3 regions of the Streptomyces sp. NPDC090045 genome follow, and region 1 is predicted to be linked to each of the others. Evidence: riboswitches for the same ligand, from Rfam matches in the RefSeq annotation. Region 1 holds a riboswitch; each other region holds the start of a gene.
What was found. A riboswitch is a leader RNA that binds a small molecule or an ion and turns the genes downstream of it on or off. The one in region 1 is predicted to bind cobalamin.
Positions count from the first base shown of each region.

Region 2: another riboswitch for cobalamin. It lies ahead of ACIPYQ_RS21205 (ribonucleoside-diphosphate reductase subunit alpha); the one in region 1 lies ahead of ACIPYQ_RS10000 (prenyltransferase/squalene oxidase repeat-containing protein).
Region 3: another riboswitch for cobalamin. It lies ahead of metE (5-methyltetrahydropteroyltriglutamate--homocysteine S-methyltransferase); the one in region 1 lies ahead of ACIPYQ_RS10000 (prenyltransferase/squalene oxidase repeat-containing protein).

Region 1 covers NZ_JBIVFA010000003.1:228,083-231,348, reverse strand. The annotation lists gene ACIPYQ_RS10005 (hypothetical protein) at 26-1,438, opposite strand; cobalamin riboswitch at 1,570-1,646, opposite strand; cobalamin riboswitch at 1,763-1,900, shown strand; gene ACIPYQ_RS10000 (prenyltransferase/squalene oxidase repeat-containing protein) at 2,011-3,266, shown strand, end outside.
Region 2 covers NZ_JBIVFA010000007.1:344,681-347,946, forward strand. The annotation lists gene ACIPYQ_RS21190 (carbon starvation CstA family protein) at 1-653, shown strand, start outside; gene ACIPYQ_RS21195 (YbdD/YjiX family protein) at 650-847, shown strand; gene ACIPYQ_RS21200 (GNAT family N-acetyltransferase) at 981-1,478, shown strand; cobalamin riboswitch at 1,520-1,652, shown strand; gene ACIPYQ_RS21205 (ribonucleoside-diphosphate reductase subunit alpha) at 1,797-3,266, shown strand, end outside.
Region 3 covers NZ_JBIVFA010000013.1:149,461-152,726, forward strand. The annotation lists gene metE (5-methyltetrahydropteroyltriglutamate--homocysteine S-methyltransferase) at 1-2,123, opposite strand, end outside; cobalamin riboswitch at 2,296-2,522, opposite strand; gene ACIPYQ_RS29810 (FAD-dependent oxidoreductase) at 2,638-3,266, opposite strand, start outside.

The DNA.
Region 1 (3,266 bases):
CGCGGGTCCCCGCCCCCGGAGGGGATCAGGCGCCCCAGCGCAGGGCGATCGTGTCGCCCACGTTGATCACCTTCTCGCGGAGGGCGCCGGCGAAGGCGGAGCCGTCGACGCTGACCTTCCAGGTGTTGCCACCGCTGTTGGCCTTGCCGTTGACGTTCGTGAGGGTGCCGGTGCCGGACGACGGGGTGACGCTCGTGACGCAGCCCGCCGGGGTGGCACCGCTGGTGGCCGCGTTCAGGACGTCGCCGAGGGTGGTGGTCGTACCGGTCGGCGTGAAGGCCACCGAGCAGACCTTGAGGCTGCCCGCGCCGTCGTCGACGGTCAGGGCCAGCCTGGTGGCGGTGCCGGCGGTGAAGGTGGACTGGGCGACCCACTGCGGGGCGCCGGGGGTGACCGGGACGGGCGGGGCCGTGGTGAAGCCGCCGCCGGCCACGGCGCGCAGCGCGTCGATGGAGGCGTACGCGGTCGGGGCGGTGTCGGCCGGCTTGTACTTGAAACCGCCCGCCGGGTTGTACTGGTTGGCGATCAGGAAGTCGATCGGGGTCTTGCCGTTGGCGGTGAGGAAGTCGCCCGTCTGCGGGTTGATGCCACAGGCGTTGAGGCCGGCGACGCCCCAGCCGTTGGAGCTGGTGTTGACCCCGTACAGGGAGTTGAAGGCCCCGGTGTTGGCGACGAGCTTGCTCTTGAGGAAGTTCTTGGCCTGGACGACGTCGGCGTCGGTGTTGGGGACGCCGGAGACGCACAGGGCGGCCATCGCGGCGCCGGTCATGTCGACGTCGCTCGCGGAGTTGAGGACGGTGGGGTTGCCCTCGGCCTTGTTGTAGGTCCAGCCGCCGTCGACGTGCTGGTTGGCGCGGATGCGGGTGACCATCGCGTCCGTGAGCGCCTGCGGAACGCGGGCGCCGCCGGCCTGGGTCTTGGCGCCGCCCAGCGAAAGGGCCGCGAAGACGGTGCCGTTGAAGTTTCCGGAGGGGCCGAAGTAGCCCGCCTCGGCGGTCTGCCAGTAGGAGTAGACGTGCGCGATGAGGTTGCGCGAGGCCGACACGCGGGCCGGGTCGATGCCGGCGGCGTACGCGTTGAGGGTGCCGCGCTCGAAGTCGGTGACCACCGGGGAGGCCGAGGGCCAGCCCGCCGTGGACAGCAGGTTCCGGTAGACGGTGCGGGCGTTCTTCGTCGTGTCCCCGCCCGGGGCGACGTCGACGACCGCGGTGCCGGCGGCGGCGAAGGTGCTGAACGCCCACTCGTTGGACAGGCCGGCGCCGGCGTACGAACCGTCGGCCGCCTGCAGCGACTTGAGGTAGGCGACGCCGTTCGTCTTGGACGTGGCGATCTGCGCCGGCGACGAGGTCGCGAAGGCGGGCAGCGCGGTGAGGGCGAAGGCGCCGAGCGCGGCGGGCACCGCGAGCGCGAGGCGGCGGGACGTACGGGGACGGGACATGGCCTGCTCCTGGAATCGGCGGACGCCGGCCGTCCCGGGCACCACGCGATCGCCGTACGGACGCACGGCCGGGCATGCCGGGGGCCGCCGTCCGGAACGCGTGGTACGGCTGCTGTGCTGCATCGCCGTTTGGGCATTCGGGCTCGGAAACGGCCCCCGCCGCCCCCACACCGCTGCGCGTCAGCTCCGGCATCGCACCGGATTCCCCCATGTGGCAGCCCTGGACGCTACCCGAGTGATCAAGGGACCGCCAGCCACCCGGTGCGTGATGCCGACCGCATCCGTCCGGGTCGGTCCGCTGAGACCCATGCCACCTTGACGCGTCGTCGGGATCCGTGTTGCACTCCGGCTGATAACTGCTCAGTACCAGGGGAAGCCGGTCGAATTCCGGCGCTGACCCGCAACCGTAGGCCCGGTTCGTCCGGGTGAGCCGGAATGCCTGGGGCTGGGTCACAGTACGAAGAGCGCCGTCGCGGATTGCGGTGTGGTCGTCGCAGCCTCTCCATGGCCACAGGGCCGTGCGGGGGTGCATCGCCACGTACGCAGCCGCCCGGCAGAGACGAGGGGCCGCGGTGGGGACCGAACAACAGGCGAAACGGCAGTCGGGGACGAGGCGGCGCTCGCTTTCCCTCGTGACCGCGGCCTTCCTGACGCTCGGTGCGGGAGCGGCCTTCCTCACGGTTCCCCCGTCCGCCCATGCCGACCCGATCGAGCAGTGCACGGCCACCAAGGGTGCCATCGTCGTGGTCGACTTCGGTCCCTTCGGCGGCAAGGTCGAACGCGGCTGCGACACCACGCCGACGACCGGCTACGAGCTGCTGCAGACCGGCGGCTTCACGACGGAGGGCACCGTCCACGACGGCCCGGCCTTCATCTGCCGCATAGGCAAGGGCACCGGTACGCAGTACCCCACGCCGGACAAGGAGAACTGCGTCCTCACGCCGCAGGCCACGGCCTACTGGTCGTACTGGACCGCTTCGCCCGGGCAGCGGAAGTGGTCCTACAGCGAGCTGGGTGCCATGGCCCGGACGCCGAAGGCCGGCGATGTGGAGGCCTGGGTCTACGGCGGTACCGACATCGCCGGCACCAAGGGCAAGCCGTCCTTCACCCCCGACGACGTCCGGGGGTTCACCACCCCCGACCCGACCGTGCCGACGGCCCCGCCCAAGGTGCCCGCCGGTTCGGTCGACGTACCCGCGGCCACCCGCTGGGTCACCGGGATACTGGCGGAGGGGGACCGCGTCGTCGACGAAGGCTCCACCACCCCGAACCATTTCCTCAGCACGGAGGCCGTGTTCGCCCTCACGGCGGCCGACCGCAAGAGCCCGGTGGCGAAGAAGATCGCCGACTTCCTCGCCACGCCCGCACAGACCGACGCCTACGCCTACCCGGCCGGCAAGGACGGCATCCCGGACGCCACCGCCGCGGCCCGGCTCGCGCTGGTCGCCGAGGCCACCGGCAAGGACCCGCGCGCGTTCGGTGGGCACGACCTGCTCGGCGACCTCGTCAAGTACGCCTGCCCGCGCGACATCGGCGACGGCGAGACGATCGAAGGCTGCCTCACCAAGGGCGACTTCCGTACGACGGGACAGGCCGACGCCCAGGCCATGGCCGTCATCGCCCTGGTCAATGCCGGTGTGACGCCCCCGGCCGGCTCCGTGGCCCGGCTGACCGTCCTCCAGTGCGAGGACGGCGGATTCACCAGCGTCCTCATCCGGCCCGGAACCGAGGGTGGGTGCGAGAGCGAGGCCGGCGCCACCGGCCTGATCGCCCTGGCCCTGGAACGGGCCGGCGGACACGAACCGGTGCTCCAGAAGGCGCGCGGCTA
Region 2 (3,266 bases), on a different contig from region 1:
AGTCCTTCAAGGACGTCAGCTGGAAGCCCGGCGTGTGGTTCGCGAGCGCGATCGTCGTCGGCGGCTGGGGCTACTTCCTGTGGGTCGGCATCAAGGACCCGCTCGGCGGCATCAACCAGCTCTTCCCGCTCTTCGGCATCGCGAACCAGCTGCTCGCCGCGGTCGCGCTGGCCGTCTGCACCACGCTGCTGGTCAAGTCCGGGCGGCTCAAGTGGGCCTGGGTGACGGGTGTCCCGCTGGTCTGGGACGCCACGGTGACCCTCACCGCGAGCTACCAGAAGATCTTCTCCGAGGACGTGAAGGTCGGCTTCTTCGCCCAGCGCGACAAGTACCAGGCCGGGATCGACGCCGACAAGGTCCTGGCGCCGGCGAAGAACATGGACGACATGCACACCGTGGTCACCAACGCCACGGTCGACGGCGTGCTGTGCGCCTTCTTCGCCGTCCTGATCATCGTGGTCCTCGCGGACGCCGCCCGGACCTGCCTGAAGGCCGTCCGCGACCCGGGGTCGGCGACCCTCTCCGAGGTCCCGTGGACCGAGTCGAAGATCGTCGCCCCGGCCGGACTGATCGCGACGGCCGAGGAGCGGGCGGAGCTCGCCGCGGCGGACCGCGATTCCGGCGGCGGGCAGGTCAAGGAGCCGGTGGCGTGAGCACCGTACGGAGCGTGCTGGCCAGGGCCCGGTTCTACGTACGGGAGTTCTCGGGGGAGGCCGCGTACGACCGGTACGTGGCCCACGCCCGCTCCCACGACCCGGACGCGGAGGTCCTCACCCGCCGCGCCTTCGAACGCGCCCGTACGGACGCCCGCGAGGCGGACCCCCGCGAGGGCTTCCGCTGCTGCTGACGGGAACGAAGGGCCCCGCCGTGCAAAACGGCGGGGCCCTTCGTCGTTCCTCAGCGCGGACCGAGACCTCGGACCTGGCGCGGTCGATCAGCGATGGCGCCGGGCACCGGCACCGTCCTGCACACTCGACCGCATGGACATGGTCATCAGAACGGCGCTGCCCGCCGAGTTCGCGGAGCTGGGTGAGATCACCGCCCGGGCCTACCTCGCCGACGGGCACCTGGACTTCAACGAGGACGACGCGTACCTGAACGTGCTGCGCGACGTCGCCGGCCGGGCCGCCCTGGCCGAGGTGCTCGTCGCCGAGCGGGACGGGCGGGTGCTGGGCGGGGTGACCTTCGCCGCGCCCGGCAGTCCGCTCGCCGACATCGCCGCCCCGGACGAGGCGGAGTTCCGGATGCTCGCCGTCGCCCACGAGGGGCGCGGACAGGGCGCCGGCGAGGCGTTGGTGCGGGCGTGCATCGAGCGGGCGCGGGCCATCGAGGGGGTCACGGGCCTCGTGCTCTCGACCCAGCACAGCATGGCCGGCGCCCACCGGATCTACGCGCGACTGGGCTTCGTACGCGTTCCCGAGCGGGACTGGGCGCCCATCCCGGGGCTGACACTCCTCGCGTATCGACTCAAGCTGTAGCCACGCCGACACTACATGTGGGGGTTGCCGCATACGGCCGCCCCCACATGTATGCTCAAGGCTGCTGTCGCCGCAGGGGAATCCGGTGTGAATCCGGAACTGTCCCGCAACGGTATGAAGTGTCCGGCTACCGGACACCAAGTCCGATGACCTGCCGACAGCGCGCCCGGCTCGACCGATCCGGGTGCCGACACGTCCGGGCCTCGCGGTTGGGCCGGTGGACGCCATGCGGTGTGAACGCGTTCCCGCCACGCCCGCATGCGCCCGCTCGCGCCCCGCTCCGCCGATGACCGGGCCGAGCGAGGGAGAGCTCCCGCCGTGACCATCGCGCCTTCCGCACCGCGCGCCGAGTCCGTTTCTGGCGACAACACCGAGGGCCCGGGGGCCACGCTGCTGCGTACCCTCACCGAACTGACGGCGGACCTCCCCGACACCGACCCCGGGCGCGTCGCCGCCGCCGCGCTCCGCGGCCGCAGCTCCGCCGCCGACGAGGCCGAACTCCGCGGGCTGGCCACCGAGGCCGCCGCCGGTCTGATCTCCGAGGACCCCGCGTACTCGAAGCTCGCCGCCCGGCTGCTGACGCTGGCCGTGCGCGACGAGGCCGCGAGCCAGGGCTCCACCTCCTTCTCGGCCTCCGTCGAGGTCGGCCACCGCGAGGGCCTCATCGCCGACCGCACGGCCGAGTTCGTCCGTACGCACGCGAGCCGGCTCGACTCGCTCGTCGAGCTGACCCTCGCCGAGGGCGCCGACGACCGCTTCGGCTTCTTCGGCCTGCGCACCCTGCACAGCCGCTACCTGCTGCGCCACCCGATCACCCGTCAGGTCATCGAGACCCCGCAGTACTTCATGCTGCGCGTGGCCTGTGGCCTCGCCGCGGACGAGAGCGTCCAGGCCCTCGAGGAAGTGGCCTCGCTGTACCGGCTGATGAGCCGCCTCGACTACCTGCCCTCCTCCCCCACCCTCTTCAACTCCGGCACCCGGCACCCGCAGATGTCCTCCTGCTACCTGCTGGACTCCCCGCTGGACGAGCTCGACTCGATCTACGACCGCTACCACCAGGTGGCGCGCCTGTCGAAGCACGCGGGCGGCATCGGCCTGTCGTACTCCCGCATCCGCGCCCGGGGTTCCCTGATCCGCGGCACCAACGGCCACTCCAACGGCATCGTGCCGTTCCTGAAGACCCTCGACGCCTCCGTCGCCGCCGTGAACCAGGGCGGCCGCCGCAAGGGCGCCGCCGCCGTCTACCTGGAGACCTGGCACGCGGACATCGAGGAGTTCCTGGAGCTCCGCGACAACACCGGTGAGGACCAGCGCCGTACGCACAACCTGAACCTCGCCCACTGGGTCCCGGACGAGTTCATGCGCCGCGTGAACGCGGACGCCGAGTGGTCGCTGTTCTCCCCGGCCGACGTGCCCGAGCTCGTCGACCTGTGGGGCGACGAGTTCGACGCCGCCTACCGCAAGGCCGAGGCGGACGGCCTGGCCCGCAAGACCATGCCCGCCCGCGACCTGTACGGCCGGATGATGCGCACCCTCGCGCAGACCGGTCAGGGCTGGATGACCTTCAAGGACGCCTCCAACCGCACGGCGAACCAGACCGCCGAGCCGGGCACGGTCGTGCACTCCTCGAACCTGTGCACCGAGATCATCGAGGTCACCAACGACGGCGAGACGGCCGTCTGCAACCTCGGCTCGGTCAACCTCGGCGCCTTCGTCGTCGACGGCGAGATCGACTGGGAGCGGATGGACGAGACCGTCCGCACCGCCGTGACCTTCCTCGACCGCGTG
Region 3 (3,266 bases), on a different contig from region 1:
ATGTCCCAGACGCCGGGGCCGACCTCGCGCGGGTAGTCGGCGCCCGCGAGCTCGTCGGCGACCTGCATGTGCGAGCGGGCCGCCTCCAGGCTGATGACGTCGGCGTCGAGGGCCTCGATGGCGTCGACGATGTCGCCGAACTCGGCGTAGCACATGTGCGTGTGGATCTGGGTGTCCGGACGGACCCCGGCGGTGGTGAGCCGGAAGGACTCGGTGGCCCACGCCAGGTAGGCGGCGTGGTCGGCGGCGCGCAGCGGGAGGGTCTCCCGCAGCGCCGGTTCGTCCACCTGGATGACGGAGGTGCCCGCCGCCTCCAGGTCGTTCACCTCGTCGCGCAGGGCCAGCGCCACCTGGCGGGCGGTGTCGCCGAGCGGCTGGTCGTCGCGGACGAAGGACCAGGCGAGCATGGTGACGGGGCCGGTGAGCATGCCCTTGACCGGGCGGCCCGTCTGCGCCTGGGCGTACGTGGTCCAGCGCACGGTCATCGGGTCGGGGCGGGAGATGTCGCCGGCCAGGACGGGCGGGCGGACGTAGCGGGTGCCGTAGGACTGGACCCAGCCGTGCTGGGTGGCGAGGTAGCCGGTGAGCTGCTCGGCGAAGTACTGGACCATGTCGTTGCGCTCGGGCTCGCCGTGCACGAGGACGTCGATGCCGGCCTTCTCCTGGAAGGCCAGGACCTCCCGGATCTCGGCCTCGATGCGGTCCTCGTAGCCCGCCGTGTCGATGCGGCCGGCCCGCAGGTCGGCGCGGGCCACGCGCAGTTCGTCGGTCTGCGGGAACGAGCCGATGGTCGTCGTGGGCAGCAGCGGCAGGCCCAGGCGGGCGTGCTGGGCGCTCGCGCGCTCCTCGTACGGCTGGGAGCGGCGGCCGTCGGCGTCGGTGATCGCCGCGGTCCGGGCGCGCACGGCGGGATCGCGGGTGACGGCGGAGTGGGCGCGGGAGGCCAGGTCGGCCCGGTTGGCGGCGAGTTCGGCCGCGATCGCGTCGGTGCCGCCGGAGAGGCCGCGGGCGAGCGTGGCGATCTCCGCGGTCTTCTGCCGGGCGAAGGCGAGCCAGCGCCTGACCTGCGGGTCGACGTCCCGTTCGACGGTGGCGTCCAGCGGGACGTGGAGCAGGGAGCAGGAGGCGGCCACGTCGACCCGGTCGGCGAGGCCCAGGAGGGTACCGAGGGTGGACAGGGACTTCTCGAGGTCGTTGATCCAGATGTTGCGGCCGTTGACGACGCCCGCGACGAGCCGCTTGCCGGGCAGGCCGCCGACGGCGGCGAGGTCGGCGAGGTTCGCGGCGGCGGCATCGGTGAAGTCCAGGGCGAGCCCGTCGACGGGAGCCTTGGCCAGCACCGGCAGGGCCTCGCCGAGCCGGTCGAAGTACGAGGCCACGAGCAGCTTCGGCCGGTCGCCCGGGGCGCCGAGCTCGCGGTACGCGCGGGCGGCGGCGTTCAGTTCGGCGGGGGTGCGGTCCTGCACGAGCGCGGGCTCGTCCAGTTGCACCCACTCGGCTCCGGCCGCGCGCAGGTCGGCCAGGACCCGGGCGTAGACGGGCAGCAGGCGGTCGAGCAGGGTCAGGGGCTCGAAGTCGGCGGCGACACCGGGGGCGGGCTTGGCCAGCAGGAGGTACGTCACGGGCCCGACCAGCACCGGGCGGGCGGTGTGGCCGAGCGCCCGTGCCTCTTCGAGCTCGGCGACCTGCTTCGAGGAGTCCGCCGTGAACACGGTGTCCGGGCCGAGTTCGGGCACCAGGTAGTGGTAGTTGGTGTCGAACCACTTGGTCATCTCCAGCGGCGCCACGTCCTGGGTACCGCGCGCCATGGCGAAGTAGCCGTCGAGGGCGTCGGTCCGCACCGCGGCGCGGTGGCGCTCGGGGACGGCGCCGACCATCACACTGGTGTCCAGCACGTGGTCGTAGTACGAGAAGTCGCCGGTCGGCACTTCGGTGATGCCGGCGTCGGCCAGCTGCTGCCAGTTGGTCCGGCGCAGGTCACGGGCGGTGCCCCGGAGGGCGTCGGCGGTGACGCGGCCCTTCCAGTAGCCCTCGACGGCCTTCTTCAGTTCCCGGCTGCCGCCCTGGCGGGGGTAGCCGTACACGGTGGCCTGTACTGCCGCGGCTGCGGACTCGGTGGTCACGGAACTCTCCTTCGCGAGCGTGTCTCCATGGACCCGGTGACGGGCCTGGGCTGCGAAGGGGTGCCGGAACGGGCGGACCGCCGGATGCGCGTACGCCTGAGGTACGCGCCGGAACGATCCGCCTGAAGCACGCCGACCCGCCCACGAGGTCACCGGGAAACCGGGCGCGGTCGTTCGCGCTCGGGCAACGGGCAGGTCTTCGGACTCGCGGGCACGCCTGCCGGTCTCCCGGCGGGCACCTACTGGCCGTCGCTTCCCAGGACCGGATCCGGTCCCAGTGCGTATGACGGCGGTCGTTCCCGCTCACCGCTGCGGGGCAGTCCCGGATTCCCACCGGGTTCCCTCTTACGACGCACCCCGTCCGGCTGACGGGTGCGAACCAGCTGCCCGGCCAGAGTAGATGGCGTTCGTCGCCAACGGACAGGGTTGTCCAATATCCGGATGGCGCGGCGAGACCGGGACACGGAGGATCCCCGCACCGCCGGGGCGGCGCGGGGATCCGGGGGGGGGAAGGTCAGTACCGGTCCAGCAGGGTGGTCAGGACCTTGTAGAGGACCGATTCCTCATCAGCCACGGCCTCCTCCGAACGCCAGGCCACGAAGCCGTCCGGGCGGACGAGGACCGCCCCGGCCGCGGTCGTGCCGTGCGCCTCGGCCCAGTCGCCGCCGTTCGAAGGGATCAGCTCGGCCTCCGGCCCGTTGCCGATGGCGTAGGCGTCCAGGCGCAGGTTCATCCGTTTGGCGACGGATCGCGCCGCCCCGCTCCACGGCGTGCCCTCGGAGCTGAGCAGGACGAAGGACCGCTCGTAGAGGTCCAGGGTGGACTTCTGCTGCTCCTCCCCCGGGGCGTGGAGCCACATGTGCGGCGCGCGCGTGCCCGGTTCGCCGCACAGACGCATCCGTTCGGGCACGACCGGCTGGTCGGGATCGGTGCCCAGGACCGCCCCCTGGTTGTAGCGGTAGCCCATGGCCACGGACAGGACACCGCCCTGCCGTCCGCCCGGGGCGGGCTCGGACTGGGCCCGGGGGGCGGTCTCGGGGTCGGGCTCGTACCCCGGGTGGCTGTGCTCGACGGACCGGGCCGAGGCGCGCTCGCTCGTCGCCCGCGCCACCGGGAGCCGCTCGGCCTCGTACGTCTCCAGCA